3 regions of the Streptomyces sp. NPDC012827 genome follow, and region 2 is predicted to be linked to each of the others. Evidence: riboswitches for the same ligand, from Rfam matches in the RefSeq annotation. Region 2 holds a riboswitch; each other region holds the start of a gene.

What was found. Region 2 has a riboswitch for cobalamin ahead of ACFY60_RS27950 (FecCD family ABC transporter permease). Riboswitches for the same ligand answer to the same signal wherever they lie in the genome.
Positions count from the first base shown of each region.
Region 1: linked by a shared signal. The riboswitch ahead of ACFY60_RS02085 (ribonucleoside-diphosphate reductase subunit alpha) and the one ahead of ACFY60_RS27950 (FecCD family ABC transporter permease) in region 2 are both predicted to bind cobalamin.
Region 3: linked by a shared signal. The riboswitch ahead of cobN (cobaltochelatase subunit CobN) and the one ahead of ACFY60_RS27950 (FecCD family ABC transporter permease) in region 2 are both predicted to bind cobalamin.

Region 1 is NZ_JBIBBY010000001.1:465,175-475,586, forward strand. It holds gene ACFY60_RS02050 (glycoside hydrolase family 3 protein) at 1-52, opposite strand, end outside; gene ACFY60_RS02055 (carbohydrate ABC transporter permease) at 62-853, opposite strand; gene ACFY60_RS02060 (sugar ABC transporter permease) at 985-1,977, opposite strand; gene ACFY60_RS02065 (extracellular solute-binding protein) at 2,052-3,326, opposite strand; gene ACFY60_RS02070 (GntR family transcriptional regulator) at 3,760-4,524, shown strand; gene ACFY60_RS02075 (DUF3311 domain-containing protein) at 4,714-4,989, shown strand; gene mctP (monocarboxylate uptake permease MctP) at 4,986-6,611, shown strand; cobalamin riboswitch at 6,655-6,785, shown strand; gene ACFY60_RS02085 (ribonucleoside-diphosphate reductase subunit alpha) at 6,920-9,292, shown strand; gene ACFY60_RS02090 (ribonucleotide-diphosphate reductase subunit beta) at 9,292-10,311, shown strand; gene def (peptide deformylase) at 10,378-10,412, opposite strand, start outside.
Region 2 is NZ_JBIBBY010000014.1:82,172-92,583, forward strand. It holds gene ACFY60_RS27930 (RHS repeat-associated core domain-containing protein) at 1-899, shown strand, start outside; gene ACFY60_RS27935 (hypothetical protein) at 935-1,060, shown strand; gene ACFY60_RS27940 (ABC transporter substrate-binding protein) at 1,225-2,244, opposite strand; gene ACFY60_RS27945 (ABC transporter ATP-binding protein) at 2,260-3,072, opposite strand; gene ACFY60_RS27950 (FecCD family ABC transporter permease) at 3,072-4,169, opposite strand; cobalamin riboswitch at 4,284-4,431, opposite strand; gene ACFY60_RS27955 (glycoside hydrolase family 43 protein) at 5,157-6,470, shown strand; gene ACFY60_RS27960 (MFS transporter) at 6,584-7,825, opposite strand; gene ACFY60_RS27965 (ABC transporter substrate-binding protein) at 8,055-9,584, shown strand; gene ACFY60_RS27970 (ABC transporter permease subunit) at 9,590-10,412, shown strand, end outside.
Region 3 is NZ_JBIBBY010000002.1:363,144-373,555, forward strand. It holds gene ACFY60_RS05070 (cobalt-precorrin-5B (C(1))-methyltransferase) at 1-900, opposite strand, end outside; gene ACFY60_RS05075 (cobalt-precorrin-6A reductase) at 913-1,638, shown strand; gene ACFY60_RS05080 (precorrin-2 C(20)-methyltransferase) at 1,664-3,166, opposite strand; gene ACFY60_RS05085 (precorrin-8X methylmutase) at 3,163-3,798, opposite strand; gene ACFY60_RS05090 (cobalamin biosynthesis protein CobG) at 3,813-5,183, opposite strand; cobalamin riboswitch at 5,263-5,396, shown strand; gene cobN (cobaltochelatase subunit CobN) at 5,474-9,097, shown strand; gene ACFY60_RS05100 (ABC-F family ATP-binding cassette domain-containing protein) at 9,183-10,412, opposite strand, start outside.

The DNA of each region.
Region 1 (10,412 bases), on a different contig from region 2:
CCGTGAGGGCGTCCCGCGTCAGCGTGTCGGTGCCGGTTACGAGAGTGGTCATGGGGCGCCGTTATCCCTTCACCGCACCGGCCGTGAGGCCCGCGGCCATCTTGCGCTGGACAAGGAGGAAGAGGATCACGATGGGCACGGCCATCATGGTCGAGCCGGCCATCATGGGGGCGTACTCGGTGCCGTTCTTGGTGATGAAGTTGCCGAGCCACACGGTGGCCGTCTGGTTCTGCTGGCTCATCAGCATCAGGGCGTACAGGTACTCGTTCCACGCCTGGATGAAGCCGTACACCGAGGTGGCGACCATGCCGGGGGCGAGCAGCGGGAAGACGACCCGGATGAACGCTCCGGTGCGGGTGCAGCCGTCGACCTGGGCGGCCTCCTCCAGCTCCTTGGGGATGTTCACGATGAACCCGCGCAGGGTCCACACCGTGAAGGGGAGGATGAAGGTCAGGTAGGTGATGATCAGGCCGGTGAGCTTGTCGTACTGGCCCAGGTCGTTGAGGAGCAGGAAGACCGGGATGATCATGGCGACCAGCGGGACCATCTGCACCGCGAGGATGCCGACGATCACGATCTTGCGGCCGCGGAAGGCGAAGCGGGAGATCGCGAGGGCGGCGAGCAGGCCGACCGCGATGCCGATGACGACCACGACGAGCGAGACGACGAGGCTGCGGAGGACCGGTCCCCAGAAGTCCGCGATGTCGAGGGCGCGCTCGAAGTTCTCGAGCGTGAAGGTCGAGGGGAAGAAGTGCGGGTCGGGGTCGATGGCGTCCTTGGCCGGCTTGAAGGCCGTGTTGACCATCCAGTAGACCGGGAAGCCGGCGGTGAGGACGACGAGCAGGCCGAGCAGGTTCCAGCCGAGCTTGGACCGGCCGGGGCGCCGGGCGGCCCGGACCGGGGCCGGTGCCGGGGCCTGCGCGGAGGCCGGACCGGGGGCGGCGGGGGCCTTGACGGCGGCGCCCGCGGAGGTGTTGGCGGCGCTCACTCCACATCTCCGATCTTGAGCATCTGGCGCATGTAGACGGCGACGACGCCGAGCAGCAGGACGACCGTGACGAGCGCGATCGCGGAGCCGGTGCCGTAGTCGTTCACGACGAACGCCCGGTCGAAGGAGTACGTGGTGAGGAGCTGGAACTCCGGCTCGGGGTGGCCGTTGCGCATCACGTAGACCTGCGGGAAGACGCCCATGTCCCAGATCACCGACAGGGTCGTCAGCATCACGATGATCGGCTTGAGGACGGGCAGGGTGACGAAGCGGAAGACGCCCCAGGCGCCGGCGCCGTCGAGCCGGGCCGCCTCTTCGAGTTCCTTCGGCACCTGGGTGAGGCCGGCGCTGAGGGTGATGACGACGAAGGGGACGGCCCCCCAGACGACGAGGAGCATGATGACGGCGAGGCCCTGGGGGCCGCTGGCGAACCAGTTGTGGCCGATCATGTCGACGCCGGGGAGCTTGCTCAGGAGCCAGTTGAGGACGCCGTAGTCCGCGTCGAACAGCCACTTGAAGATGGCGGTGGCGACGATGATGGGCATGCCCCAGCTGGCCACGAGCACGATGTTGATGAGCGCCTTGACCCAGCCGGAGACCCGCTGGAGGAGCAGGGCGATCAGCATGCCGAGGACCATCGTGACGACGACCGCGCCGGCCGCGAAGAGGACCGTGCGCAGGACGACGGCCCAGAACTCCGTGTCACCGAGGATCTTCGTGAAGTTGTCGAGTCCGGCCGACTCCGCTTCCTGGAAGCCCCACAGCTGGGGCTGCCCGAACTTCTGGAAGGAGAGGGTGACGAGCCGCACGAGCGGGTAGCCGAGCACCAGGAGCAGGACGATCAGGCAGGGCGCGAGCAGCAGCCATGGGATGCCGGCTCCGCCGTTCGACTTCTTGCCGGGCTTGCCCGGGGTACCGGCCGCGGGGCCGGGGGGTGGCGATTGCCGCGCCGGCGGCACCTTCGCGGTGGTTGTGTCTGCGGCACTCATCCCGTGCTCCTCAGCGGTCCCTCTCGTGATACGGGCGGCAGGGCCCCGCCGTCGGACGGGGCCCTGCCCGAAGGTCACTTGGTGTTGATGACCTTGTCGATCGCGGCGTCCGCCTCCTTGGCGGCCTGGTCCACCGGCTTGCCCTTGGCGATGTCGATGAGCATCGTCTTGAGGGTCTGGGCCTTCTCGACCTGGCCCCAGCCGGGGGCGGTCGGAACGAACCAGCTCGACTCGGCCGCGGTGGCCGGGACGGCGGTGGCCGGGTCGCTCTTGAGCGGGGCGAGGTCGGCCTTGTTGTTGGGCAGGTTGCCCTTGGCGACGAGGCCCTTCTGGCCCTCCGCGCCGGTGAAGGCGGCGATCCACTCTGCGGCGACGCCCTGCGCCTTGGACTTGACCGGGATGGCCAGGTCGGAGCCGCCGAGGAAGACCGGGAGGTTCTTGCCGTTCGGGCCGGGCATCACGAAGTTCTCGAGCTTGTCCTTCAGCCCGCCGACCTTGTCGGACTTGGGGTCGGCGGCGGTGGCGCCCTCCCAGCCGGCGGCGAAGATGGTGGCGGACTTGCCCTGGCCGAAGACGACGGGACGGTCGGACTCGTCCTTCGTCTTGTCGCCGTGCATGTACTTGTCGAGGATGTTCTTGTACTCGGTGAGGCCCTTGACGGACTCCGGCGAGGAGAGGTTCGCCTTCCAGGTCTCGCCGTCCTGCTTGGCGATGGAGCCGCCGGCGTCGTAGACGAAGGACATCGCGGCGTACCAGTCCGGCGACGGCTGGTACCAGGCGCTGAACTTGTCGCCCTTCTTCTTCTGGATGGCGTCGAGGGCAGCGGTCAGTTCGGCCCAGGTCTTGGGGGCGGCCTTGACACCGGCCTCGGCGGCGATGTCCTTGCGCCAGGTGCCCACGCGGCCACCGGCGTAGTAGGGGACGCCGTAGGTCTTGCCGTTGTAGGTGACCGAGTCCTTGAGGGCGTCGAGCCACTTGCCGGAGTTCGCGAACTTCGACGGGTCGACCTCGGCGAAGGCACCCTTGGCCATGTAGCTGATCATCTCGGTGTTGCCCATTTCGACAACATCCGGGGCCTTGTCGGTGGCGAGCACCGCGTCCAGCTTGGTGTTCTTGTCCGGCCAGCCGTAGTACTCGTGCTTGATCTTGATGCCCGGGTGCTTCTTGGCGACCGCGTCGTCGGCGGCCTTGACCAGCTCCGGCCAGTTGTTCTGGGCGTCGACCGTCAGCCAGACGGTGAGCTCCTTGGCCTCGCCGCCGGCCTTGTCGCCGGACTCCGAGCCACCGCACGCCGCGATACCGGCCATCATGCCCGCGACGCCGATCGCCACGATGAGCTTGCGCTTCACGCCACCCTCCTCAGGGATGCCTGCAACCCCCCTGCCCACCGCGCGAAGACATACGTCGAGTAATGCTGTGGGGCCGGGACCTGGTCATTAATGGTTTAGACCAGTACCCGGAGCTTGGCCTAGACCTTTTGGGGTGTCAAGAGTGCGCAGGAGGGGTATCGGCGTCCGTTATCGGACCGACATCTCACCCTCCTCGGCCGCCACCCGAACGGGTCGGAGGGGAGAATGCGCGTGCGGGGACAGCCGGGCTCGCAATGGCCTAGACCAACAGGCCGTTCCTCGGTGTATAAGAAGGCAGGGCACGACTCCTCCGGCCGCACCGGCATGTGTCGGCAGGAGAAACCGTGGTGGCGGGTGAACCGTGCCACCATGTGAGCCGCGACAGACGGAGGAGCCGGTGACGGCAGCAGCACAGGAGTCGGGAAGGCAGGCCATGGCCACGGAGGCGGGCAGCACCGAGACAGAGACCGGGGCGGTCACCCGCACCGCGCGCGTGCCCAAGTACTACCGGCTCAAGCGCCATCTCCTCGACATGACGGAGACCCTCCCGCCCGGCACCCCGGTCCCCCCGGAGCGCACGCTGGCCGCCGAGTTCGACACCTCGCGCACCACCGTGCGCCAGGCCCTCCAGGAGCTGGTGGTCGAAGGGCGCCTGGAACGCATCCAGGGCAAGGGCACCTTCGTCGCCAAGCCCAAGGTCTCCCAGGCCCTGCAACTCACCTCCTACACCGAGGACATGAAGGCCCAGGGGCTGGAGCCCACCTCCCAGCTCCTCGACATCGGCTACGTCACCGCCGACGACACCCTCGCCGGCCTGCTCGACATCACCGCCGGCGGGCGGGTGCTGCGGATCGAGCGGCTGCGCCTGGCGAGCGGCGAGCCGATGGCCATCGAGACCACCCACCTCTCGGCCAAGCGCTTCCCCGCGCTGCGCCGCTCCCTGGTGAAGTACACCTCGCTCTACACGGCCCTGGCCGAGGTCTACGACGTCCACCTCGCCGAGGCCGAGGAGACCATCGAGACCTCCCTCGCCACCCCGCGCGAGGCCGGCCTGCTCGGTACGGACGTGGGCCTGCCGATGCTGATGCTGTCCCGCCACTCGCGGGACGCGCAGGGCGAGCCGGTGGAGTGGGTGCGCTCGGTCTACCGCGGCGACCGGTACAAGTTCGTGGCGCGCCTCAAGCGCCCCACCGACTGAAACCGGCACCGCCACCGGTCCAGACCACTCACCTTTCCTCCCCGGCGGAAAACCCCCTCCCGGGTGTCCGCCCAGAAGGCGCTCTGACACTCTCCCATCCGTTATCCGGACAGGGGTTCCATACAGCGGACCCGTCCCCTAGATTTCCTCGGCATTACGAGGTGATCAGCGAGGGGACGGGAATTCGCCATGCCAGAAACGGCTCAGAGAACCACACAAGGGAAACAACCCCTCATCACGCCGCTCCGCGTGGTCATCGGGATCTGCCTGTTCGCGCCGTTCGTCGCGATGCTGTGGGTGGGCTCCTACGCGAAGGTCGAGCCCACCCTCGCGGGCATCCCGTTCTTCTACTGGTACCAGATGCTCTGGGTGCTGATCTCGACCGCGCTCACCATGGTCGCGTACAAGCTGTGGCAGCACGACCAGCGTGGCCGCCGCACCCGGCAGGGGGGTGACGCGCGATGAAGGACGGCGTGAACGGCGTCGCGCTCGCCGTCTTCATCTTCTTCTTCCTGGCCGTCACGGTCATGGGCTTCCTCGCCTCCCGCTGGCGCAGGGCGGAGAACGAGCAGAGCCTCGACGAATGGGGCCTGGGCGGCCGCTCGTTCGGCACCTGGGTCACCTGGTTCCTGCTCGGCGGTGACCTGTACACCGCGTACACCTTCGTCGCCGTCCCGGCGGCCGTCTACGCGGCGGGCGCGGCCGGCTTCTTCGCCGTGCCGTACACGATCCTGGTCTACCCGCTGATCTTCACCTTCCTGCCGCGCCTCTGGTCGGTCTCGCACAAGCACGGGTACGTGACCACCTCCGACTTCGTCCGGGGCCGCTTCGGCTCCAAGGGCCTGTCGCTGGCGGTCGCCCTGACCGGTCTCCTCGCCACCATGCCGTACATCGCGCTCCAGCTCGTCGGCATCCAGGCCGTCCTGGACGTGATGGGCGTCGGCGGCGGCGAGAACACGCACTGGTTCATCAAGGACCTGCCGCTGCTCATCGCCTTCGGCGTGCTGGCCGCGTACACCTACTCCTCGGGTCTGCGCGCCCCGGCGCTCATCGCCTTCGTCAAGGACACCCTGATCTACATCGTCATCGCGGTGGCGATCATCTACATCCCGATCAAGCTGGGCGGCTTCGACGAGATCTTCGCCAAGGCGGGGGAGGCGTTCGGGCAGACCAACGAGGCCACGGGCAAGCCGCGCGGCGCACTCGTGCCGGGCGACGCCAGCCAGTGGACCTACGCGACGCTGGCGCTCGGCTCCGCGCTCGCGCTGTTCATGTACCCGCACTCCATCACGGCGACGCTGTCCTCGCGCAGCCGTGAGGTGATCCGCCGCAACACCACGATCCTGCCGCTGTACTCGCTGATGCTCGGCCTGCTCGCGGTCCTCGGCTTCATGGCCATCGCCGCCGGGATCCAGGTCAAGAACGGCCAGCTCGCCATCCCGCAGCTGTTCGAGAACATGTTCCCGGACTGGTTCGCGGGCGTCGCCTTCGCCGCCATCGGCATCGGCGCGCTCGTCCCGGCCGCGATCATGTCGATCGCCGCGGCCAACCTCTTCACCCGCAACATCTACAAGGACTTCATCAAGCCGGACGCCACCCCGGCCCAGGAGACCAAGGTCTCCAAGCTGGTGTCGCTCCTGGTGAAGGTCGGCGCGCTCGCCTTCGTCCTCACCATGGACAAGACGGTCGCGATCAACTTCCAGCTCCTGGGCGGCATCTGGATCCTCCAGACCTTCCCGGCCCTGGTCGGCGGTCTCTTCACCCGCTGGTTCCACCGCTGGGCGCTCGTCGGCGGCTGGGCCGTCGGCATGGTGTACGGCACGGCCGCCGCGTACGGCGTGGCCAGTCCGACCCAGAAGCACTTCGGCGGCTCCTCCGCCGAGATCCCGGGCATCGGCGAGATCGGTTACATCGGCCTCACCGCCTTCGTCCTCAACGTCCTCGTCACGGTCGTCCTGACCCTCGTCCTGCGGGCGGTCAAGGCCCCCGACGGCGTCGACGAGACCTCCCCCTCGGACTACACGGCCGACGCCGGCGACCCCGGTGTCCAGACCGAACTCCCGAAGGTCGGCGCCGACACGCACTGACACGGGGACACAACATGTGGGGGGTGCCGCGAGCGGCGCCCCCCACATGTATGCTCATGCTCGCTGTCGACGCAGGGGAATCCGGCGCGAATCCGGAACTGTCCCGCAACGGTGTGTCTTGTACCTGTTCGTACGAGGTGAGTCCGAGGACCTGCCGACGGTGCGCCCGGTCCTTCCGTTCCGGGTGCCACAGACGTCCGGGCCTCGTGGAGTGGGCCGGTGGACGCGGAGCGCCCGTGTGCCCACGGCCGCCCGCCTGCCCGCCTTCCCTCCCCCGTGGCCCCGAGCCGAGCGAGGGAGAGCCCCACGTGACCATCGCGCCCGCCGATCCGGCCACCGCGATCGAGAGCGACGGTAACGAGAGCGACGGACCCGGGACCGTACTGCTGCGGACCCTGACCGAGCTGACCGCCGACCTCCCCGACACCGACCCGGGCAAGGTCGCCGCCGCCGCGCTGCGCGGCCGGAGCGCCGCCTCGGACGAGGCGGAGCTGCGCGAGCTGGCCACCGAGGCCGCCGCAGGCCTGATCGCCGAGGACCCGGCGTACTCCCGGCTCGCCGCCCGCCTGCTCACCGTCACGATCGCGGACGAGGCCGCCTCCCAGGGCGCCGTCTCCTTCTCGTCCTCCGTCGCGGTCGGTCACCGCGAAGGCCTGATCGCGGACCGCACCGCCGCCTTCGCCGCCCTGCACGCCGCGCGCCTGGACGCCCTCGTCGACCCGGCGGCCGACGACCGCTTCGGCTACTTCGGCCTGCGCACCCTCTACTCCCGCTACCTGCTGCGTCACCCGATCACCCGCAAGGTGATCGAGACCCCGCAGCACTTCATGCTCCGCGTCGCCTCCGGCCTCGCCGAGGACGACAGCACCCGGGCCGTGGACGAGGTGGCGGCGCTGTACGGGCTGATGAGCCGGCTCGACTACCTGCCCTCCTCCCCCACCCTGTTCAACTCCGGCACCCGCCACCCCCAGATGTCCTCCTGCTACCTGCTCGACTCCCCGCAGGACGAACTGGACTCCATCTACGACCGCTACCACCAGGTCGCGCGGCTCTCCAAGCACGCGGGCGGCATCGGCCTCTCCTACTCCCGCATCCGCGCCCGCGGTTCGCTGATCCGCGGCACCAACGGCCACTCCAACGGCATCGTCCCCTTCCTGAAGACGCTCGACGCCTCCGTCGCCGCGGTCAACCAGGGCGGCCGCCGCAAGGGCGCCGCCGCCGTCTACCTGGAGACCTGGCACGCGGACATCGAGGAGTTCCTGGAGCTCCGCGACAACACGGGCGAGGACGCCCGCCGGACGCACAACCTCAACCTCGCGCACTGGATCCCGGACGAGTTCATGCGCCGGGTGAACGCCGACGGCGAGTGGTCGCTGTTCTCCCCCGCCGACGTGCCCGAGCTGGTGGACCTGTGGGGCGAGGAGTTCGACGCCGCGTACCGCAAGGCCGAGGCCGCGGGCCTGGCCCGCCGGACGCTGCCGGCCCGCGACCTGTACGGCCGGATGATGCGGACGCTGGCGCAGACCGGCAACGGCTGGATGACCTTCAAGGACGCCTCGAACCGTACGGCCAACCAGACCGCCGAGCCGGGCCACACCGTCCACTCCTCCAACCTGTGCACCGAGATCCTGGAGGTCACGGACGACGGCGAGACCGCCGTCTGCAACCTGGGCTCGGTCAACCTGGGCGCCTTCGTGGACACGGCCACCGGCGACCTCGACTGGGAGCGGCTCGACGCGACCGTCCGCACCGCCGTCACCTTCCTCGACCGGGTCGTCGACATCAACTTCTACCCGACCGAGCAGGCTGGCCGGTCCAACGCCCGGTGGCGGCCGGTGGGCCTGGGCGCCATGGGCCTCCAGGACGTCTTCTTCCAGCTCAAGCTGCCCTTCGACTCGGCCCCCGCGCGGGCCCTGTCGACCCGGATCGCCGAGCGCGTCATGCTCGCCGCCTACGAGGCCTCCGCCGACCTCGCCGAGCGTCACGGCCCGCTCCCCGCCTGGGAGAAGACCCGTACGGCGCGGGGCGTGCTGCACCCCGACCACTACGACGTGGAGCTCAACTGGCCCGAGCGCTGGGCCGCGCTGCGTGAGCGGATCGCCGCCGTCGGCATGCGCAACAGCCTGCTGCTGGCCATCGCCCCGACGGCGACGATCGCCTCGATCGCCGGCGTGTACGAGTGCATCGAGCCGCAGGTGTCCAACCTGTTCAAGCGCGAGACGCTCTCCGGCGAGTTCCTCCAGGTCAACACCTATCTGGTGGACGAGCTGAAGCGGCTGGGCGTCTGGGACGCGCAGACCCGCGAGGCGCTGCGCGAGGCCAGCGGCTCGGTGCAGGGCTTCAGCTGGGTGCCGGCCGAGGTCCGGGAGCTGTACCGCACGGCCTGGGAGATCCCTCAGCGCGGCCTGATCGACATGGCGGCGGCGCGGACCCCGTTCCTTGACCAGTCGCAGTCCCTGAACCTGTTCATGGAGACGCCGACCATCGGCAAGCTCAGCTCGATGTACGCGTACGCCTGGAAGCAGGGCCTGAAGACCACCTACTACCTGCGCTCGCGCCCGGCGACCCGGATCGCCCGCGCCGCCCAGGTCACCACCCTGCCCGTCCAGCAGGCGACGCCCGACGCCGACGCGCTCGCCTGCTCCCTTGAGAACCCCGAGTCCTGCGAGGCCTGCCAGTGATGAGCACGACGAACACCGAGAAGAACCTGCTGGACCCGGGCTTCGAGCTGACCCTGCGTCCGATGCGCTACCCGGACTTCTACGAGCGCTACCGCGACGCCATCAAGAACACCTGGACCGTGGAGGAGGTCGACCTCCACTCCGACGTCGCCGACCTCGCCAAGCTCACCCCGGGCGAGCAGCACATGATCGGCCGGCTGGTCGCGTTCTTCGCGACCGGCGACTCGATCGTGGCGAACAACCTGGTCCTGACGCTCTACAAGCACATCAACTCCCCCGAGGCGCGCCTCTACCTGAGCCGCCAGCTGTTCGAGGAGGCCGTGCACGTCCAGTTCTATCTGACGCTGCTCGACACCTACCTGCCCGACCCGGACGACCGCGCCGCCGCGTTCGCCGCCGTCGAGAACATCCCCTCCATCCGGGAGAAGGCGCAGTTCTGCTTCCGCTGGATGGACTCGGTCGAGAAGATCGAGCGCCTGGAGACCCGGGCCGACCGCCGCCGCTTCCTGCTCAACCTCATCTGCTTCGCCGCCTGCATCGAGGGGCTGTTTTTTTACGGCGCCTTCGCGTACGTGTACTGGTTCCGGTCCCGTGGCCTGCTGCACGGCCTGGCGACCGGCACCAACTGGGTGTTCCGTGACGAGACGATGCACATGAACTTCGCCTTCGAGGTCGTGGACACCGTCCGCAAGGAGGAGCCGGAGCTGTTCGACGCGGAGCTCCAGGAGCAGGTGACCGCGATGCTGCGGGAGGCCGTGGAGGCGGAGCTCCAGTTCGGCCGCGACCTGTGCGGCGAGGGCCTGCCGGGCATGAACACCGAGTCCATGCGCGCGTACCTCGAGTGCGTGGCCGACCAGCGCCTGGTGCGGCTGGGCTTCGCGCCGGTGTACGGCTCCGAGAACCCGTTCGCGTTCATGGAGCTGCAGGGCGTGCAGGAGCTGACCAACTTCTTCGAGCGCCGCCCGTCCGCCTACCAGGTGGCGGTGGAGGGCTCGGTCGACCTGGACGAGGACTTCTAGTCGGTTCCGTACGTGAGGGGCCCCGCACTCCACGAGTGCGGGGCCCCCTCACGTACCGCGTACGGGTCAGTCGTTGGGGACCGTCTCGTAGCGCGGGGTGC
Region 2 (10,412 bases):
AGATCACCGCGAAGAACGGCGTCGCCACGAACTGGTCGTACGACAAGGTCGGCAACGAGACCGCCGGCGCCTCCACCCCCGAGGGCACCCGCACCGGCGAGACCTGGTCCGACTACTCCCAGATGACGTCGATCACCGTGGGCGGCAAGACCTACACCGGCCAGTACGGCTCGACGGACCAGAGTGAGCGGATCAAGCTCGGCGACACGTTCTTCCACAACGGGCCGCTCGGCCTCTCCGCGAAGAGCCTCGGCGGAGTCGACATGGGGTTCAACCGCGAACCCGGGGGCACCCTGAACTCCATGACGACCGGCGGCAAGTCCTACTACTACCTCACCGACGCGCTCGGTTCGGTCGTGGCGCTCGCCGACGAGGCCGGCACGAAGGTCAACTCGTACTCCTACAGCCCCCGCGGTGTCCAGCGCGCCGGGACCGCCGAACAGGTCCCCCAGCCCTACCAGTTCGCCGGCGGCTACCACGACGCCACCGGCCTCTACCACTTCGCCGCCCGCTACTACGACCCCAACATCGGCCGCTTCACCAGCACCGACCCCTCCGGCCAGGAGAAGAACCCCTACCTCTACGCCGAAGGCGACCCCGTCAACCGCATCGACCCGTCCGGGCTGGCCTTCTTCGACGCGGTCGGCAAGGGCTTCGACATGTACGACATCGGCAGCATGGCCAAGGACGTGTCCGAGGGCAACTACAAGGACGCCCTGGCCACCGGGGTCGGCCTGGCGGCGGGTGCCGCCGCCGAAGCCGGGTGCGGCGCGGCCGCCGTCGCTGCCAGCGCACCCACCGCAGGCGTGGGCGGACTGGCTGTCGGCGCCACCTGCTTCGCCGTCGGATACGGGGCTGGCGAACTGGGCGAGAAGGCCGCGACCAGCGTCCTGAACTAGGCACCGAAATCGATCAACAGCAACGGGAGGACAGCATGTCGTACGGCCAGTTCCTGGCCAAGGGCGCCGGCGAGGGCACTCCGCCCTTCTGGATCATCGTCATCGCCCTGGTCGTCATCGTCGGGGTGGCGTTCCTGGTGAGCAAGGCCCGCAAGAGGTAGCACCACCCTCCGGACACGCGGGACGTGCGGCACTCCGCCCGGCTGGTTCCCTACCGGCCGGGCGAAGTGTTGCCCACATGGGACGCGCTCCGAGGGCCCGGGCCTGCCCGGCCGCGCCGCACCGCCGTCGGCGTGAGGCGGCCGGGGAGTCTGCGTCCGTCAGGTCACGAGGCGAATCTCCTCAGGTCCGCGGCGAGTGAGGCGATGGCCGCGGGGTTGCGCGGGCTCTCCACCAGTTCCGCGTAGTCGAGGACGACGATCCGGTCGTTCTTCACGGCCGAGACGCCGGCGAGCGGCGGATAGGACTTCAGGAACGTGCGCTTCTGCTCCGCGGTGGTGTCACCGTAGTCGTTGATCACGATCACCTCGGGGTCGCGCTCGACGACCGTCTCCCAGCCGACCGTCGCCCAGCTGTCCTTGAGGTCCTTCATGACGTGATCGCCGCCCGCCTTGGTGATGATGTCGTGCGGCCCGGCGTACAGGCCCGAGGTCAGCGGCTTGTCCTGCCCGTCGTCGTAGAGGAAGACGCGCGGACGGTCAGCGCCCTTCAGGGCCTTCGCCTGTGCTTCGGCCACCGTCTTCTCGAAGTCCGCGATGAGGGCTTCCGCGCGATCCTCGACGTCGAAGATCTTCCCCAGGTTCCGCAGGTCGGTGTACAGCGCTTCGAGCGGCGGCATCACCCCGCGGGCCTTCCCCTGCCCGTTGCGGCACGACTCGCTCAGCACGTACGAGTCGATGCCCACCTTCTCCAGCTCGGCGGGGCTGAAGCCCTCGCCCTCGTTGAAGCCGTAGTTCCAGCCCGCGAAGACCAGATCGGCACGGGCGTCGAGCACCAGCTCCTTGTTGATCGTCTTCTTCGAGAGCCACGTCGTCCTCTGGTACGCGTCCTTCCAGGGAACGGAGGTGAGGTCCCCCCGGTCGTCGGGCATCACGTAGCCCGCCATGCGGTTCTCGAGTCCGAGCGCGAACATGATCTCGGTGATACCGACGTCATTGGTGACCACGCGCTGGGGCGCCTTGTCGAAACTCTTCTTCTGGCCGCAGTTCTCGACGGTGACCGGGTAGTGCCCGCCGCGCGCCTTGGCACCCCCCTCGCCGTTCTCCGGCGTGACCTGCGCGCCGCAACCGGTGAGCACCAGGGCGGCGGCGAGGGCGAGCGCGGCGGGACGTACGTGGTTCGGCATGGTGGCGATGACTCCTCAAGAGGTGGGACGGGAGGGCGGAAGACGGTCGAAGAGCAACTGCACGACGCCGGACTCGGGATGCGGCACCCGGTGCGCCCGTACGCCGAACACCTCGGCCAGCAACGCGGGCGTGAGCACGTCGTGCGGAGCGCCGGAGGCGACGATCCGGCCGCTCTGGATGACGTAGAGCAGGTCGCAGTGGAGCGCGGCGAGGTTGAGGTCGTGCAGTGCCATGAGCACGGTCAGGCCTCCCCCAGACTCCGTCCGGGGGGACCCCCAGCCGCGCACGAGGGCCAGGACCTCCAGCTGCTGGGCGATGTCGAGGTGGTTGGTCGGCTCGTCGAGGACCAGGACGCGGGGCTGCTGGGCGAGCGCCCGGGCGATCAGGACCCGTTGCTTCTCGCCGCCGGAGAGGGTGAGGAAACCGCGGTCCGCGAGGTGGCCGGCGCCGACCCGTACGAGCGCGGCCTCGCACGCCTTCCGGTCCTCGTCGGTGGCCCGGGCCACCGACCGCTGGTGCGGCAGCCGCCCCATGGCCACGACCTCGGCGACGGTGAAGTCGAACTCGGTGAGGGCCTCCTGGGGCAGGGCGGCCAATCGGCGGGCGCCCTCGCGCGCGCTGAGGGAGTGCACGTCCTCCCCACCGAGCCGGACCGTGCCCGCCGAGGGGCGCAGAGCGCGGTAGACACAGCGCAGCAGGGTGGACTTCCCGCTGCCGTTGGGGCCGACGAGGCCGACGACCTGACCCCCGTCGGCACGGAGCGTGGCCTCGCACACCAGCCGCGCGCCGGCGACCTCGACCGTCAGCGCGTCGATGTCGATCCGCATCACTTGCCTCCGAAGGTGTAGGAGCGGCGGCGCATCAGCAGGACGAAGCACGGGACGCCGATGGCGGCGGTCACCACGCCCACCGGCAGCTCGACGGGCGCGAGCACCACACGCGAAAGGATGTCCACCCAGATCAGCAGAACAGCTCCGGCGAGGGGTGCGACCGCCAGCAGCCGGCGGTGGTCCGCGCCGACCAGCATCCGTGCGGCGTGCGGCACCATGAGGCCGACGAAACCGATCGCACCGCTCACCGCGACCACGGCCCCCGTGACGGCGGCACAGACCAGGAACAGCTCCTTGCGCAGCCTCCCCGCGTCCACCCCCAGGGCGGCCGCGGTCTCGTCCCCCATCGCCAGCGCGTTCAGGCGACGCGCTGACACCGTCAGGTGGGTGAGTCCGGCGAGCACGGCTCCCGCGGCGATCGGCACGGAGGCCCAGCTGGCTCCGCCGAGGCTGCCGAGCAGCCACATCATCGCGGAGCGGGCCGCTTCGCCGCGTTCTGCCGCGAACACCATGAACGTGGTGACGGCCGAGAAGCCGTAGTACATCGCCGTGCCCGTCAGCACGAGCCGCAGCGGGGTCAGGCCGTCAGCGGTGCGGGCGATCGCGTAGACCAGCGCCATGGCGAGGAGCGCGGAGAGGAAGGCCGCCGTGGACAGAGCCCACAGACCGAGAGCGCCGAAGGCTCCGAAGAGGAGGACGGCATTGGCACCGACGGCCGCGCCGGAGGAGATGCCCAGGACGAACGGGTCGGCGAGGGCGTTGCGGACCATGGCCTGTACGGCGACTCCGATGGCCGACAGGCCGGCTCCGACGACCGCGGCCAGCACGGCTCGCGGAAAGCGCAGTTCCCACACGATCGTGTAAGCCGGGACCTCGTCCGGCGATACGGCGCCGCCTGTCAGCCCGGCCCACAGGAAACGCAGCACCTCGCCCCAGGACAGTCCCGAGGCTCCCATCCCGGCCCCGCACACGACGGAGAGCAGGAGTCCGACGCAGAGGACGAGAAGGAGAAACGGCAGGGACACGCGCTTGGACCGCGCGGGCTCGGCCCCGCTGCGTCCCGTGGGGAATGACGGCGCGGGTGTGCGTTCCAGGGGTGTGACCACCGGCGGGTCGCCTTCGCTCGGGCCGTGCACCTGCACGAGCAAAGGAGCAGCCCGGGACGCGGGGCGCCCTGCGCAGCACCCTCTCGCAGTCCACGGCGATTCGACAGGGGCCTTCACCACCGCGGGTAATCGGGCTCACGGCGCCACGACTTGGGCTCCGTCCACCGTTGCGGGTCAGCGCCGGACTTCGACCGGACTTCCCCCGCGGGGCGCTCGCAGCATAGCGCGTGCGGCAAAGCCCTCTTCGGTCGGATGACAACCCGGCGTCCGCAACGGGTCCGGCGTCGACTGCCGCGTACCACTCTTCCTTACCGGAAGAACTGAGCGATCACACTGGGTTGAGATGCGGCTTCTAGGGATCTTGTGCTGTCCGCTCTCGACTCCTACCATCCATGACGTTCGAAGGTTCGATTTACGTTCGCAGTATCGAACGTGACCTGGCTGAAGCGGCTTTCGCATGGCGTACATGCCGTCCCCCACACGCCGAATGCCGGACTTGGAAGGGTGTACCTGGCCTTAGTGCCCGATCGCCTCCTGGAGCTTCGTGTGACGTCACCCGCACCATGCCCACGCCCGCGCCCGTACCGCGCGGCCGTGCTCCTCCTGTCAGGCCTGGCGCGGCCGGCCCGTCGTCCAATGCGTAGGCGGCGCCCGGGACACGCCGTATCCCGGCCCTGTCCTGCCGCCCCCACCCGGCCAGGTGACCCCACGGACCCGCGTCGGCACCTTCGACCGAACGACCGTGAAACCGAAGTGGGCATGGAACCACACTTCGGACAACGGCCTCCCCGCGTCTGACCGGCTGCTCAACCCCCGACCCGCAGCACCAGGAAGGGCCACACCATGTCCAGTAGCGACGTCCGCAGGCCAACGGCTCACCCGACCGCAGCGAGACCACCCGCCACCGGTACCAGACTCGCCCGGGCAACCTGGGTGCTGATCCTCATGGTGGCGTTCGCCGTCCTTCCTGCCGCGGTGCATCCCACGGCGGCCAGGGCCGACAACCCGATCGTGCAGCACGTCTACACCGCCGACCCGTCCCCGCTGGTGCACAACGGACGGGTCTACCTCTACACCGGGCACGACGAGGACGGCTCCACCTCCTCCTTCGTGATGAAAGACTGGCGGGTGTGGTCCTCCGCCGACATGGTCAACTGGACCGACCACGGCGCACCGCTCAGCCTGAACACCTTCAGCTGGGCGGGCGCCAACGCGTGGGCGGGCCAGGCCGTCGAACGGGGCGGCAAGTTCTACTGGTACGTGCCCGTGACGGTCCGGGCGACCGGTGCCTTCGCCATCGGCGTGGCGGTGGCGGACAGCCCCACCGGACCGTTCCGGGACGCCCTCGGCCGCCCGCTGCTGGAGAACACCGAGTTCGACCCGACCGTCTTCATCGACGACGACGGTCAGGCCTACCTCTACTGGGGCAACCCCAACCTGTGGTACGTCAAGCTGAACGCCGACATGACCTCCTACTCGGGCAGCCCCACCAAGATCCCGCTCACCACCTCAGGATTCGGCACCCGCACCGGCAACCCCGACCGTCCCACGCTGTACGAAGAAGGGCCGTGGGCCTACAAGCGGAACGGTCTGTACTACCTGGTGTACGCGGCCAGGTGCTGCCAGGAGTTCATCGCCTACTCCACGGCACCGAGCCCGACCGGACCCTGGACCTACCGGGGAACAGTCATGCCCGCGCAGGGCAACAGCTTCACCAACCACCCGGGCATCGTGGACTTCAAGGGCAGTTCGTACTTCTTCTACCACAACGGCGCCCTCCCGGGCGGAGGTGGCTTCACCCGCTCGGTAGCCGTGGAGAAGTTCTCCTACAACGCCGACGGCACCATTCCGACCATCAACATGACGAGCACGGGTGCCCCGCAGGCCGGCCCACTCGATCCGTACGTCCGCCAGGAGGCCGAGACGATCGCCTGGGGTTCCGGGATCGAGACCGAATGGACCAGTGACGGCGGAATGAACGTCGGCTGGATCGAGAACGGCGACTACACCAAGGTCAAGGGAGTGGCCTTCGGGTCCGGTGCCTCCTCCTTCGCCGCACGCGTCGCCTCGGCCACCAGCGGCGGCACCCTCGAAGTGCGCCTGGACAGTCCGAGCGGGTCGATCGTGGGCCGGTGCGGTGTGCCGAACACCGGTGGCTGGCAGTCCTGGACCACGGTGACCTGCCCAGTGAGCGGCGTGACGGGAACCCGTGACCTGTACCTGACGTTCAGCGGCGGCAGCGGCTACTTGTTCAATGTCAACTGGTGGCAGTTCACCCGCGCCGCGTAGCCGCCACCGCCAGTCGGGGCCCGCGGGCACCTGGTGGCCGGACCGGCCCGCACCCTCGTCCGCGACGCGGCACCACGGCTGACCTTCAACCGCTGGTCTTCAACCGCTGACCTTCATCGCTTCCGTGCCCGGCCCCGGGGGACCACTCCCCCGGGGCCGGGCGCGGGCGCCGCTCCGCAGCCGTCCGGTCGGTGGCGGGGCACGAGGGCGAGTCCCAGGAGGGGGATCGTCGCGAGGAGGAGCCAGGGGGCAGGGCCGTCATGGTCGAGGAGCGCTCCGATCGGGGCGCCCGCGGCGAGGACGACGAGGCCGGAGAGGGAGGAGAGCGCCCCGGTGGCCAGGCCGATGCGCGTCTCGCCGGTGAGGTCGGGAAGGAGCGCCCGCGTGGCGGGAAGCACCAGCATCTGACCGAGGGTGAGCAGCACGGTGAAGGCGACGGCCCCCGCCGGGCCGTCGAACGTCCGCAGGGCTCCGGTGACGGCGAAGGCGGCGGCGATCAGCAGCAGTCCGGCGCGGATCATGGCCGGGCGGCCGAGCCGGGTCGCGGTGAGCCGTTCGACGGGCGCGGAGCCGACGACCACCAGCACGGAGGAGAGGGCGAAGAGCCAGCCGAGCGCGGCCTGGGAGCCGGTCGCGCGGTCGAGTTCGGCGGGGAGGGCGAGGTAGAGCTGGTTGTAGGCGAGGAGATAGGTGGAGTAGGCGAGGGCGAGGAGCAGGAAGGAGCGGTTACCGAGGACCGTCCGCCAGGGGGCACGCGGCTCCGCGTCCGCCGCCGGCGGGGTGCGGCGCGGCAGGAGCTTGGCGTGGGCGGCGAGAACGACGAGGAAGACGCCCGCCCCGGCCAGGCAGGCGGTGCGGAAGTGGCCCGCACCGCCGCCGTACAGCAGGAGCGTGCCGAGGACGGGCCCGAGGAGCGCGCCGGCCTGACCGCCGGCGGAGAAGCGGGCGAGGGTGTGGGTGCGGCGGGGGCCGCCGTCGCGTTCGGCCCGGAGCGCTTCGCGCGCGATCTCGGACTCCACGGCGGGTGAGAAGAGCGCGGCGGCGAAGCCGACCGTGACCACCGCGCCGATCACGGTCCAGGCGGTGGCGGCGAAGGCGAGCCAGACGAAGCCGGCGACGCGCAGGGCGCAGCCGACGAGGACGACGGGGCGCGGGCCGTACCGGTCGGTGAGGGCGCCGCCGACGACGAACAGGCCCTGCTGGCTGAAGGTCCGCAGCCCGAGGACGAACCCCACCAGGGCGCCGCCGAGTCCGAGGGCGCCTCCAAGGTGGTCGGCCAGGTAGGGGAGGACGGCGAAGAACCCCACGTTGAAGGCGAACTGGCTGGCGACGAGGAGCCGGGCGAGCGGGGACATGCGGTGGGTGCCTTCGGGGTGCTGTGGGAGGGACGGAAGGGGTGCTGCGGAAGGGGTGGGTGGGGGCGGACGGGTGCTGCGGGAGGCGGCGGTACCCGGGGGCGGCCCCAATGGTTGAGAATTCACCTACCCGAGTAGAGTTCGGTAAGCCTACCCTTATAGCCTGCTGTCGCCCGGGGCTCCTCCCCCTCCCCCGGGCGCTTCCCCCGCTCATTCGACAGGACCTCCCATGCGCGCCACCACCCGCGGGCTCCTCACCGCCCTCGCCCTCACTCCCCTGCTGGCCGGCTGTTTCGCGCCGAGCCAGAACTCGGGCGGGGCCGACGGCGGCGGGCAGGAGGACGCGGCGCACCGGCTGCGGGTCGCCCTCGCCGTGCCGCCGGTCAAGGCCCTCTCCCCGTACAGCAACGACGCCACCGTGCTGAACAAGCTGTCGGTCGCCGAGGGGCTCACCGCCCTGGACGCCAAGGGCGCCGCCGCCCCCGCGCTGGCCACGTCCTGGAAGCGGGACTCCGCCACCGTCTGGACCTTCGAGCTGCGCCGCGCCACCTTCCAGGACGGCACGCCGGTCACCGCGCAGGCCGTGGTCAACGCCCTCGCCCACGCCGGCCGGGCCACCCCCAAGCCGCGCGTGCTCAGCGACGTGGACCTGACCGCGCGCGCGGCCGACGCCGACACCGTGACGCTCACCACGAAGAGCCCCGACCCCGTCCTGCCGCTGCGGCTCGCCAGCCCGGCCCTCGCGATCCTGTCGGCGAAGGCGTACGCGGCGGACGGCACCGTGACCCCGGTCGGCACCGGCACCGGCCCGTTCCGCATCACCCGGCTCACCGGCAAGACCAAGGCCACGCTCGACCGGTACGACGGCTACTGGGGCGGCAAGGCGAAGTCCGCCGGCATCGACGTGACCTGGATCGCCGACGGCACCGCCCGCGCCAACGCCCTGCGCTCCGACGACGTCGACATCGCCGAGTGGATCCCCACCGCCCAGGCGAGGCTCCTGGACGAGGGGACCCGCCACGAGGTGCCCTCCGTGCGCACCGACAGCCTGATCCTCAACACCGGCGGCGGCCTCTTCGCCGACGCCGCCCTGCGCGCGGCGGCCCGGGAGGCCGTGGACGGCTCCGCCCTCGTCGGCTCCGTCTTCGGCGGCTACGCCGACCCGGCCCAGGGCCTGTTCGGTCCTGCCGTCCCCTGGGCCGCCGAGCGGCGCGTCGCGGTGACCGGCCGCGCCCCGGCCGCGACGGCGGACCAGGTGAAGGCCGCGACCGCGGGCCGGACGCTGCGCCTGGCCACGTACACCAACCGCGCCGAGCTGCCCGAGGCGGCGAGCGTGCTCCAGCAGCAGCTGGAGAAGGCCGGCTTCACGGTGCAGCAGGACATCCGCGAGTACACGCAGATGGAGGCCGATCTGCTCGCCGGGAAGTACGACGCCCTCGTCTTCTCCCGGGTCACCCTGCTGGACACCGGTGACGCCGTCTCCTACCTCGCCAGCGACTTCACCGGCACCGGCGTCTACAACATCGCCGGCCTGAAGGACGCCGCGGTCGACCGGGCCGTCCGCGCCGCCGCCGAGGAGAGTGACATGGCGCAGCGCCAGCGGAAGGTCATGGCGGCCGAGGCGGCGATCCTGCGGACGGACGCGGTCGTGCCGCTCGTCCACGAGAAGGTCGTCCAGGGCATCGCCGCCGGTGTCGAGGGCGTGACCCTCGACCCCCGCGAGCGCGCCCTGATCACCCTCGACACCCGCCGCAAGTAACGGGAATGAGCAGCGTGTACGGTTCCGCGTCCGCCCGCCGGCCATGGCCACGGCCGGGCGCGGGCGCCGGGCGGGTGGCGGCCGGGGCGGCGGTCCTGGCCGTCGTGGCCCTGCTGCCCTGGCTGTCCCGGACCGATCCGGCCCTCACCGTGCTGCGGACCCGCTCCGCCGAGCAGGACCCCACACCGGCCGAACTCGCCGCCGTACGCGACGAGCTCGGACTGGACGAGGGGCCCCTCGCCCACTTCACCGCGTGGCTCGGCGGTCTGCCGCGCGGCGACGCCGGCACCTCCTGGGTGTCCGGGGAACCCGTGCTGCCGCAGGTCACCGCCGCGTTCGGGGTCTCGCTGACCCTCATGCTGGGGGCGCTCCTCGTCACCGTCCTGGTCGCCGCCGGAATCTGCGCCCGCACCCTGCGGCTCGGGGCGCGGCGCGAGCTCCGCGCGGAACGGTCCGGCACCACGGCGGCCGTGCTGGCCGCGCTGCCCAAGTTCCTCCTCGCCTCCCTGCTCGCCCTGGTCGGCGGGGTGTGGCTGGGCTGGTTCCCGTCGAGCGGGTGGGAGGGCCCGGCGTCGATGGTGCTGCCCGCGCTCGCCCTCGGCATCCCGTCGGGCGCGATGATCGGCGGGCTGCTCGACCAGGCGCTGCCGGCCGCGTTCCGCGAACCGTGGACCAGGACCTGGCACGCCGTCGGCTTCCCGCCCGGGCACGTCGCCCGGCACGCGCTGCGCCGCGCCCTGCCCGGCGTCCTGCCCCAACTGCTGCCGACCGTCGTCGCCCTGGTGGGCGGCGCGGTCGCGGTGGAGCGGATCTTCAACGTCCCCGGGC
Region 3 (10,412 bases), on a different contig from region 2:
GCCGCCCGTGCGGGCGAGTCCGGCGAGGAAGGCCTTGTCGACCTGGGAGCGGGCCGAGTGCAGGTCCAGGTGGCCCGCGGCCAGCTTGGAGAGCTTGGCGAAGCCGCCGCAGACGGTGAGCCGGTCCACCGGGTGGCGGCGGAGGTACTTGAGGACGGCGCCCGCGAAGTCGCCCATGTCGAGCAGGGCGATCTCCGGCAGGTCGTAGAGCTCCGTGACCGTCCGCTCGGAGGTGGAGCCCGTGCAGCCCGCGACGTGGGTGAGGCCGCCGGCACGGGCCACGTCGACGCCCCGGCGGATGGAGTCGATCCAGGCCGAGCAGGAGTACGGCACGACGATCCCGGTCGTGCCGAGGATCGACAGGCCGCCGAGGATGCCGATCCGCGGGTTCCAGGTGGAACGGGCGATCTCGGCGCCGTTGTCGACGGAGACGGTGATCTCCACGTCCCCGGTGCCGCCGTGCGCCGCCGCGACCTCGGCCACGTGCGCGCGCATCAGCTGCCGGGGCACCGGGTTGATCGCGGGCTCCCCCACGTCGAGCGGCAGCCCCGGCAGGGTGACCGTGCCGACGCCCTCGCCCGCGCGGAAGACGACACCGGAGCCGGGCGGCAGGAGCCGTACCGTCGAGCGGATCACCGCCCCGTGGGTGACGTCCGGGTCGTCGCCCGCGTCCTTCACCACGGCGGCCATGGCGGCCCCGGCCGTCAAGGACTCCGCCGCCAGCGCGAAGGACGGGGTGTGGCCCTTCGGCAGGGTGATCGTCACGGGGTCCGGGAAGTCCCCGGTGAGCAGCGCGGTGTACGCGGCGGTGGTCGCCGCCGTCGCGCAGGCGCCGGTCGTCCAGCCCGGGCGCAGACCGGTGTGCTTGAGTTGGGCCTCGCGCCCGCCGCCGGAACTCATGTAAGGACTCCCATGCACGTACTCATCCTCGGGGGTACCGCCGAGGCCCGCGCCCTGGCCGGGCTGCTGCACGGGCGGGTCCGGGTCACCAGCTCCCTCGCGGGGCGGGTGGCGAACCCCCGGCTGCCCGCCGGTGAGGTGCGGATCGGCGGGTTCGGCGGCGCGGACGGCCTCGCCGCCTGGCTGCGGGAGCACGGCGCGGACGCGGTCATCGACGCCACCCATCCCTTCGCCGCGCGGATCAGCTTCAACGCGGCCCGGGCGGCCGCCGACGCCCATGTTCCCCTGCTGGCCCTGCGCCGCCCCGGCTGGGTCCCTGAGGAGGGCGACGACTGGCGCCCGGTCGACTCCCTGGAGGAGGCCGCGGCGGCCCTGGACGGCCTCGGCGACCGGGTCTTCCTCACGACCGGGCGGATGGGCCTCGCGGCCTTCGCGGACCGCCCGGAGTGGTTCCTGGTCCGCTCGGTCGACGCCCCGGAGGCCCCGATGCCCGCACGCACAGAGGTCCTCCTGGACCGAGGCCCGTTCACCGTGGAGAGCGAGCGGGAGCTGCTCGCCCGCCACGGCATCGACGTCCTCGTCACCAAGGACAGCGGCGCCGCCGCCACCGCCCCGAAACTGACCGCCGCCCGCGAGGCCGGCGTCCCGGTCGTGATCGTCCGCCGCCCCCCGGTCCCGCCCGGCGTCCCGGTGGCGGCGACCCCGGAGGAGGCCGCCGCCTGGGTGCGGGAGCGCTGAGGACCGCCGCGGGCCCGGGCGCCGCTCAGCCGTAGCGGCGCGGCGTCCAGGTGATCGTGCGGCCGTCGGCGCGCTCGACCGCGCGGGTCTGGGTCGAGCCGATCAGGAGGAGGGTGCGCATGTCGACCTCCGCCGGGTCCAGGGTCTTCAGGGTGACGACCCGGACCGACTGCTCCGGGCCGCCGACGTCGCGGGCGACGACCACCGGGGTGTCGGGCGAGCGGACCTCCAGGAGCAGGTCCCGGGCGGCGGCGACCTGGTGGGTGCGGGACTTCGAGCCTGGGTTGTAGAGGGCGAGGACGAGGTCGGCCTCCGCCGCGGCGCGCAGCCGCCGGGAGATGACGTCCCAGGGCTTGAGCCGGTCGGAGAGCGAGATCGTCGCGTAGTCGTGGCCCAGCGGGGCGCCCGCCGCCGCGGCGGCCGCGTTGGCGGCGGTCACGCCCGGCAGGACCCGTACGGGCACGTCCGTGTAGGCCGGTTCGCAGGCCACCTCCAGGACCGCCGTCGCCATGGCGAAGACGCCCGGGTCGCCGCCGGAGACGACCGCGACCCGCCGGCCGCGCCGGGCCAGGTCGAGCGCGAACTCGGCCCGCTCGGACTCCACCTTGTTGTCGGAGCCGTGGCGCCGCTGCCCGGGGCGCAGGACCGGCACCCGGTCCAGGTAGGTGGTGTAGCCGACGAGGTCGTCGGCGCCCTGGAGCGCGCCGCGCGACTCGGGGGTCAGCCAGGGCGCCCCGGCCGGTCCGGTGCCGACGACGACGACCTCGCCGCCGGTCTCCCGGGACTCGGGAACGACGGCGTCGATCCGGGAGGGCAGGACGGCGACGGAGAAGTACGGGACGGTCGACGGGTCCACGCCGGCCAGCGTCTCCGTCCGCTCGCCGGGCATGAACGCCCGCTCCACGTACCGCGCGTCCTCCAGGCGTCCGGCCCGCTCCAGGGCGCGGCGCACGGTGGGGAAGGTGCGGCCGAGCTTCATCACGACCGCCGAGTCGGTGCCCGCGAGGCGGGCCGCCAGCTCGTCCTCCGGCAGGGTGCCGGGGATGATCGTGAGGACCTCCTCGGCCTCGCACAGGGGCGTGCCGAGCCGGGCCGCGGCGGCGCTGACCGAGGTGACGCCGGGGATGACGGTGGTGTCGTAGCGGTCCGCGAGCCGCTTGTGCATGTGCTGGTACGAGCCGTAGAACAGCGGGTCGCCCTCGGCGAGGACGGCGACCGTGCGGCCCGCGTCGAGGTGGGCGGCGAGGCGCGCCGCGGCCTCCTCGTAGAAGTCGTCCAGGGCGCCCCGGTAGCCGCCCGGGTGGTCGGTGGTCTCCACGGTGAGCGGGTACATGAGCCGCTCCTCGACGTGGTCCTCGCGGATGTGCTCGGCGGCGATGGAGCGGGCGATGGACCGGCCGTGGCGGGCCGAGTGGTAGGCGATGACGTCGGCCTCGGCGATGGCCTTCACGGCGGCGAGGGTCAGGAGGTTCGGGTCGCCGGGGCCGAGGCCGACCCCGTACAGCTTGCCGGTGGTGGTGCCGCTCATGCCTGGATCTCCGCTTCGTGCGCGAGCGCGTTGAGGGCGGCGGCGGTCATGGCGCTGCCGCCGCGCCGGCCCCGGACGACGAGGTACTCGAGGCCGAGGGTGTTCTCCGCGAGGGCGTCCTTGGACTCGGCCGCGCCGATGAAGCCGACCGGTATGCCGAGGACGGCGGCGGGCTTCGGCGCGCCCTTCGCGATCATCTCCAGGAGGTGGAAGAGGGCGGTGGGCGCGTTGCCGATGGCGACGACGGAGCCTTCGAGGCGGTCGCGCCAGAGTTCGAGGGCGGCGGCGGAGCGGGTGGTGCCGAGTTCGGCGGCGAGCCCCGGCACGGCCGGGTCGGAGAGGGCGCAGATCACCTCGTTGTCGGCGGGCAGCCGCTTGCGGGTGACGCCGCTGGCGACCATCTGCGCGTCGCAGAGGATCGGCGCGCCGGCGCGCAGGGCCTCGCGGGCGCGGGAGACGGCCCGGGGCGAGAAGGCGATGTCGCGGACGAGGTCGGTCATGCCGCAGGCGTGGATCATCCGGACCGCGACCTGCGCGACGTCGGCGGGCAGCCCCGCGAGGTCCGCCTCGGCGCGGATCGTGGCAAAGGACCGGCGGTAGATCTCCGTCCCGTCCTTCTCGTAGTCGAACATCCTGGTGCTCTCGCTCATCTCGTGGTCGTCGTCGGGGTCGGGGTCGTGCGGGCCGTGGCGACCGCGCCGGGCAGGGAGGTACGGGGGGTGGGGGCGCCGTTCACCCGGTAGGCGTCGTCACCGGTGGCGAGCACGTCCACCCAGGTGCCGCGCGGGTGCCCGCACCGGCGCTCGCAGCCGGAGAAGTGGACGGGGAGGAGGGGGCCGGGGGAGCCGGCGCGCGCCTCGCCGGTGCCGGGGGAGCCGGCGTGCGCCTCGCCGGTGCCGGGCGCCGCACCCGCACCGGGCTCCGGGGCCGCGGCCGTCCCCGCCGTCGCGTCCCCCCGTACGTCCGCCAGGGACTTGGCGCAGCCGGGGCGGCCCGTGCAGGCCGTGACGCCCGCCCACGGGGAGTCGGGACGGGTGATCAGCCCGAGGGCCGCGAGGGCCGGGAGCCGGTCGGCGGCGCGGTCGGCCGTCCGGTCGGTGACGACGACGGCGCCGCGCCAGGGCGTGAGCCGCACCTCGGCGGCGCCGTCCGCGAGGCCCCGCAGCTGCGCGGCGGTGAGCCGGCCGAGCGGCGCCAGGACGTACAGGCCGTGGTCGCCGAGCGGCCCCGGCGCGGGCGGTGCCCCGTGCGGGAGGGCGGGAGCGGGTACGGGCTCCGCCGGGATCCCGGCCCGGGCGAGTGCGCCGGCCACGTCGGGGGTGTGGCCGGGCGGCAGCTCGGCCACCCGCCAGGCACCGGTCCCGGCGGCCCGGGCGGCGGCCAGGAACGCCCCGGCGGCGGCGACCGCGGCCCGGGGCGCGTCCGCCCCGGCGACCCGGAGGGCCTGCCCGCCGGACCACAGGAGGGCGCCCCGGGGCGCTCCGTCCGCCACTGCGACCAAGGTCACATCCGCGCCGAGCCCGGTCATGTCCCCGCGGCCGTCGTCGAGGGCGAAGAGGAACCGGCCCGAGAGGGCGGCCGTCCACGGCTCCGCGCAGAGCAGCGTGTCCAGTTCGCGCGCCCACAACTGGGCGTCGGCGGTGCCGAGTCCGTCCAGGCCGGCGGCGGGGGAGGCCACGATGTTGCGGATCCGCTCGTGGCGGGGGGAGGGCAGCAGACCCGCCCCTGTCAGGAGTGCGGCGAGCTCCGTGCCGCAGCCCTCGCCCAGGCCCCGCAGCTCGGCGTTGCCGCGCGAGGTGACGCTGATCCGCCCGTCGCCCAGGCGCTCCGCCGCGTCGGCCAGCACGGCGGCCTGACGGACCGTCAAACGTCCTGCGGGCAGCCGGAGCCGGGCCAGGCGGCCGTCGTCGGCCGGATGCAGGCGCAGCGCTCCGGGGCAGGCGTCGCCACGGTCCCGTACGCGGGTTTCACCCGGTCCGGGCGCCGGGGGTGGGGTGGGCGGCATGGCGGCGAGCATACCCACGGCGCACCGCCCGGCCACGTGGTGTGATCGGGCCGACTCCGCCGCCCCCTCGGCCGCCCCGGCGGCACGATCTAGGATGCGAAGCGGCATGGGGTCCCAGGACCCCGGGGAGGAAGCCCGGTGAGAATCCGGCGCGGTCCCGCCACTGTGAGCCCGTACCGGCGACGGAACGGGTGAGTCAGGAACTCCCTTCCCCTCGCTCCCGGCTCCGTCCGGGCAGGGGAGGCCCCCACCCACACGACCACCCGGGGCGCGGACAACCCCGAGGAAGGCCTGAGCTCGCCATGCTCCTGCTGCTGTCGCACTCCGACACCGACCTGCTCAGCGCCCGGGCGGCCAACGCCGCCGCGCCCGACGGCCCGGTCGCGTACCGCTTCGCCAACCCCTCCCGCCTGCCGCTGGACGAGCTGCCCGCCCTCCTCGACGGCGCCGACCTGGTCGTCGTCCGCCTCCTCGGCGGTGTCCGTTCCTGGCAGGAGGGCCTGGACGCGGTCCTCGCCGCCGGGAAGCCGGTGGTCGTCCTCAGCGGCGAACAGGCCCCCGACGCCCAGCTGATGGCCACCTCCACCGTGCCGATCGGCGTGGCCACCGAGGCCCACGCCTACCTCGCGCACGGTGGCCCGGCCAACCTGGAGCAGCTGGCCCGCTTCCTCTCCGACACCGTCCTGCTCACGGGCCACGGCTTCGAGGCCCCGGCCGCCGCCCCCACCTGGGGCCCGCTGGAGCGGACCGCGCGGAACGCGGCCGGCCCGGTCGTCGCGGTGCTCTACTACCGCGCCCACCACATGAGCGGGAACACCGCCTTCGTCGGCGCCCTGTGCGACGCGATCGAGGACGCCGGCGGCCGGCCGCTGCCGCTGTACGTGGCCTCGCTGCGCGCCCCCGAGCCGGAGCTGATCGACACCCTCCGTACCGCCGACGCGATCGTCACCACCGTCCTGGCCGCGGGCGGCACCAAGCCCGCCGAGGCGCAGGCGGGCGGCGACGAGGAGGCGTGGGACGCGGGCGCGCTGGCCGCGCTCGACGTGCCGATCCTCCAGGCGCTGTGCCTGACCGGTTCGCGTGCCGCGTGGGAGGAGAACGACGAGGGCCTGTCGCCGCTGGACGCGGCCGGGCAGGTGGCCGTGCCCGAGTTCGACGGCCGCCTCATCACCGTCCCGTTCTCCTTCAAGGAGATCGACGCCGACGGCCTGCCCGCGTACGTCGCCGACACCGAGCGCGCGGCCCGCGTCGCCGGCATCGCCGTCCGGCACGCCCGCCTCCGGCACATCCCGAACGCCGAGAAGAAGCTGGCGCTCGTGCTGTCCGCGTACCCGACGAAGCACTCCCGCATCGGCAACGCGGTCGGCCTGGACACCCCGGCCTCGGCCGTGGCCCTGCTGCGCCGCCTGATGGCCGAGGGCTACGACTTCGGGCCCGAGGACGAGATCCCCGGCGTGGTCTCGGGTGACGGCGACGAGCTGATCCGCGCCCTGATCGAGGCCGGCGGCCACGACCAGGACTGGCTGACCGAGGAGCAGCTCGCCAGGAACCCGGTCCGCATTCCGGCCGCCGACTACCGGCGCTGGTACGCGACCCTCCCCGAGGAACTGCGGTCGCACGTCGAGGAGCACTGGGGCCCGCCGCCCGGCGAGATGTTCCTCGACCGGTCGCGGAACCCGGAGGGCGACATCGTCCTCGCCGCCCTGCGCCGCGGGAACCTGCTGATCCTCATCCAGCCGCCGCGCGGCTTCGGCGAGAACCCGATCGCGATCTACCACGACCCCGATCTGCCGCCGTCCCACCACTACCTCGCCGCCTACCGGTGGATCGCCGCCCGCGCCGACGACGGGGGCTTCGGCGCCGACGCCATGGTGCACCTGGGCAAGCACGGCAACCTGGAGTGGCTGCCCGGCAAGAACGCCGGCCTGTCCGCCGCCTGCGGCCCCGACGCGGCCCTCGGGGACCTGCCGCTCGTCTACCCGTTCCTCGTCAACGACCCGGGCGAGGGCACGCAGGCCAAGCGGCGCGCCCACGCCACGCTCGTCGACCACCTGGTGCCGCCGATGGCCCGCGCCGACTCGTACGGAGACATCGCGCGCCTGGAGCAGCTGCTCGACGAGTACGCGCAGATCTCGTCCATGGACCCGGCGAAGCTGCCGGCGATCCGCGCCCAGATCTGGACGCTGATCCAGGCCGCCAAGCTGGACCACGACCTGGGCCTGGAGGAGCGGCCGGAGGACGACGGCTTCGACGACTTCCTGCTGCACGTCGACGGCTGGCTGTGCGAGGTCAAGGACGCCCAGATCCGTGACGGTCTGCACGTCCTCGGCGGCGCGCCCGCCGGCCCGGAGCGGGTCAACCTGGTGCTGTCCATCCTGCGCGCCCGCCAGATCTGGGGCGGTACGCAGGCGCTGCCGGGCCTGCGCGAGGCGCTCGGCCTGGACGAGTCGGCCGCGACCCGGGTCACCGCCGACGAGGCGGAGGCGAAGGCGCGCGAGCTGGTCGAGGCGATGGAGGCGGCGGACTGGTCCGTGGACGCGGTCGAGAGGGTCGCCGCCGGTCACGGCCCCGACGTGGCCGCCGTGCTGCGCTTCGCCTGCGAGCAGGTCGTGCCGCGCCTGGCCGCCACGACGGACGAGCTGACGCACGCGGTGCACGCCCTGAACGGCGGCTTCGTGCCGGCCGGTCCGTCCGGTTCGCCGCTGCGCGGCCTGGTCAACGTCCTGCCGACCGGCCGGAACTTCTACTCGGTCGACCCGAAGGCGGTGCCGTCCCGCCTCGCCTGGGAGACGGGGCAGGCGCTCGCCGACTCCCTCCTGGAGCGCTACCGCACGGACAACGGCGACTGGCCGACCTCCGTGGGCCTGTCCCTGTGGGGGACGAGCGCGATGCGGACGGCCGGTGACGACGTGGCCGAGGCGCTCGCGCTGCTCGGCGTGCGCCCGCTCTGGGACGAGGCCTCGCGCCGCGTGAACGGCCTGGAGCCGATCCCGCTGGAGGAGCTGGGCCGCCCGCGCATCGACGTCACCCTGCGCATCTCGGGCTTCTTCCGTGACGCCTTCCCGCACGTCATCGGTCTGCTGGACGACGCGGTACGGCTCGTGGCGGGTCTCGACGAGCCGGCCGACCAGAACTACGTGCGGGCGCACGCGCAGGCCGACCTGGCCGAGCACGGCGACGAGCGGCGTGCCACGACCCGTATCTTCGGGTCGCGGCCGGGCACGTACGGCGCGGGCATCCTCCAGCTGATCGACTCGCGCGACTGGCGGACGGACGCGGACCTCGCCGAGGTGTACACGGTCTGGGGCGGTTTCGCGTACGGGCGCGGCCTGGGCGGCCGTCCGGCGCGGGCCGAGATGGAGACGGCGTACAAGCGGATCGCGGTCGCGGCGAAGAACACGGACACGCGTGAGCACGACATCGCGGACTCCGACGACTACTTCCAGTACCACGGCGGCATGGTGGCGACCGTCCGCGCGCTGAAGGGCACGGCCCCGGAGGCGTACATCGGCGACTCCACCCGCCCGGAGACGGTCCGCACCCGCACGCTGGTCGAGGAGACGTCGCGGGTCTTCCGGGCGCGGGTGGTCAACCCGCGCTGGATCGAGGCGATGCGGCGCCACGGCTACAAGGGCGCGTTCGAGCTGGCGGCGACGGTGGACTACCTCTTCGGGTACGACGCCACGACCGGCGTGGTCGCCGACTGGATGTACGACAAGCTGACGCAGGAGTACGTGCTCGACCCGGAGAACCAGGCCTTCCTCAAGGAGGCCAACCCGTGGGCGCTGCACGGCATCGCGGAGCGTCTCCTGGAGGCGGAGTCGCGCGGCATGTGGGAGAAGCCGGACCCGGAGACGCTGGCCGCCCTCCGCCAGGTGTTCCTGGAGACCGAGGGTGACCTGGAGGGTTCGGGGGACGAGGCGTAGGCCGGCCGGGCCGGGACCGGGAGCGGCGCGGTGTGCGCGCGTCCCGGTGCCCGGCCGGCGTCCTCGCGCGGGACCGGGTCCCGGCTCACCGGTGGGTGAGGGTGCGGTCCGGTGACAGGGCGAGCCGGCGGCCCGGGAAGGACGCCCGCAGCCGGCGGTCGTGGGTGACCACGACCAGCGTGCCCCGGTAGGCCGCGAGCGCGGCCTCGAACTCCTCCACCAGTCCCGGTGACAGGTGGTTCGTGGGCTCGTCCAGGAGCAGCAGGTCGGCCGGTTCCGTCACCAGGCGGGCCAGCTCCAGCCTGCGGCGCTGTCCGGCCGACAGGAGCCGGACCGGGGTCGCGAGGTCCCGGGCGGGGAACAGGCCGAGGCGGAGCAGCTCCTCCTCGCGGCCCTCTCCGAAGGCCTCGCTCACCGTACGGGGGTCGGTGGGCGGGGCCGTGTCCTGCCGCAGCAGTCCCACCCGGCCGGGTGCGCGCACCGTGCCCGCGTCCGGGGTGATCTCGCCCGCGAGGACTTTCAGGAGGGTGGTCTTGCCGGCGCCGTTGGGGCCGGTGACGAGGAGCCGTTCGCCCGGTTCGAGGTGGAGGGCGTCGAGCCGGAGCCGGCCGTTCACCCGTACCCCGGTCAGGTCGACGGCCGCGCCCTCGCCGGTCAGGTCCGCGTGGAAGCGCAGCGGGTCCGGGGGCGGCGGCACGGGGTCGGCGGTGAGCCGGGCGAGCCGTTCGCGGGCGGCGCGGATGCGGCTCATCGCGCCGTGCGCCCGGGACCGGGCCCGGAAGGCGCCCGCCCCGCTGAAGGAGGCGGGGGCCTTGCGGGGGATCGCCGAGAACCGGTCGATGTGGGTGTCCGCGAGCGCGGTGTGGCGGGCCAGTTCGGCCTTCCACTCCTCGTACGCGCGCTGCCGGCGGGTGCGTTCGGCGGCGCGGCCGGTGAGGTAGCCGGCGTAGCCGTCGCCGTAGCGGCGGACGGTGTGGCGGTCCTCGTCCACCTCCAGGACGGCGGTGGTGACCCGTTCGAGGAACGTCCGGTCGTGGGAGACGGCCACGACCGTGCCCCGGTGGGCGCGCAGCCGTTCCTCCAGCCAGCCGACGGCCTCGTCGTCCAGGTCGTTGGTGGGTTCGTCGAGCAGCAGGAGTTCGGGTTCGGCGGCGAGGACGCCGGCGAGCGCGAGGCGGGAGCGCTGCCCGCCGGAGAGGGTGCCCAGGGTGCGGGCGCGGTCGAGGGGGGCGGGTTCGCCGAGGCGTCGCAGGACGGTTTCGACGCGCCGGTCGGCACCGGCGCCGCCCCGCGCCTCGTAGGCGGCGAGGAGCCG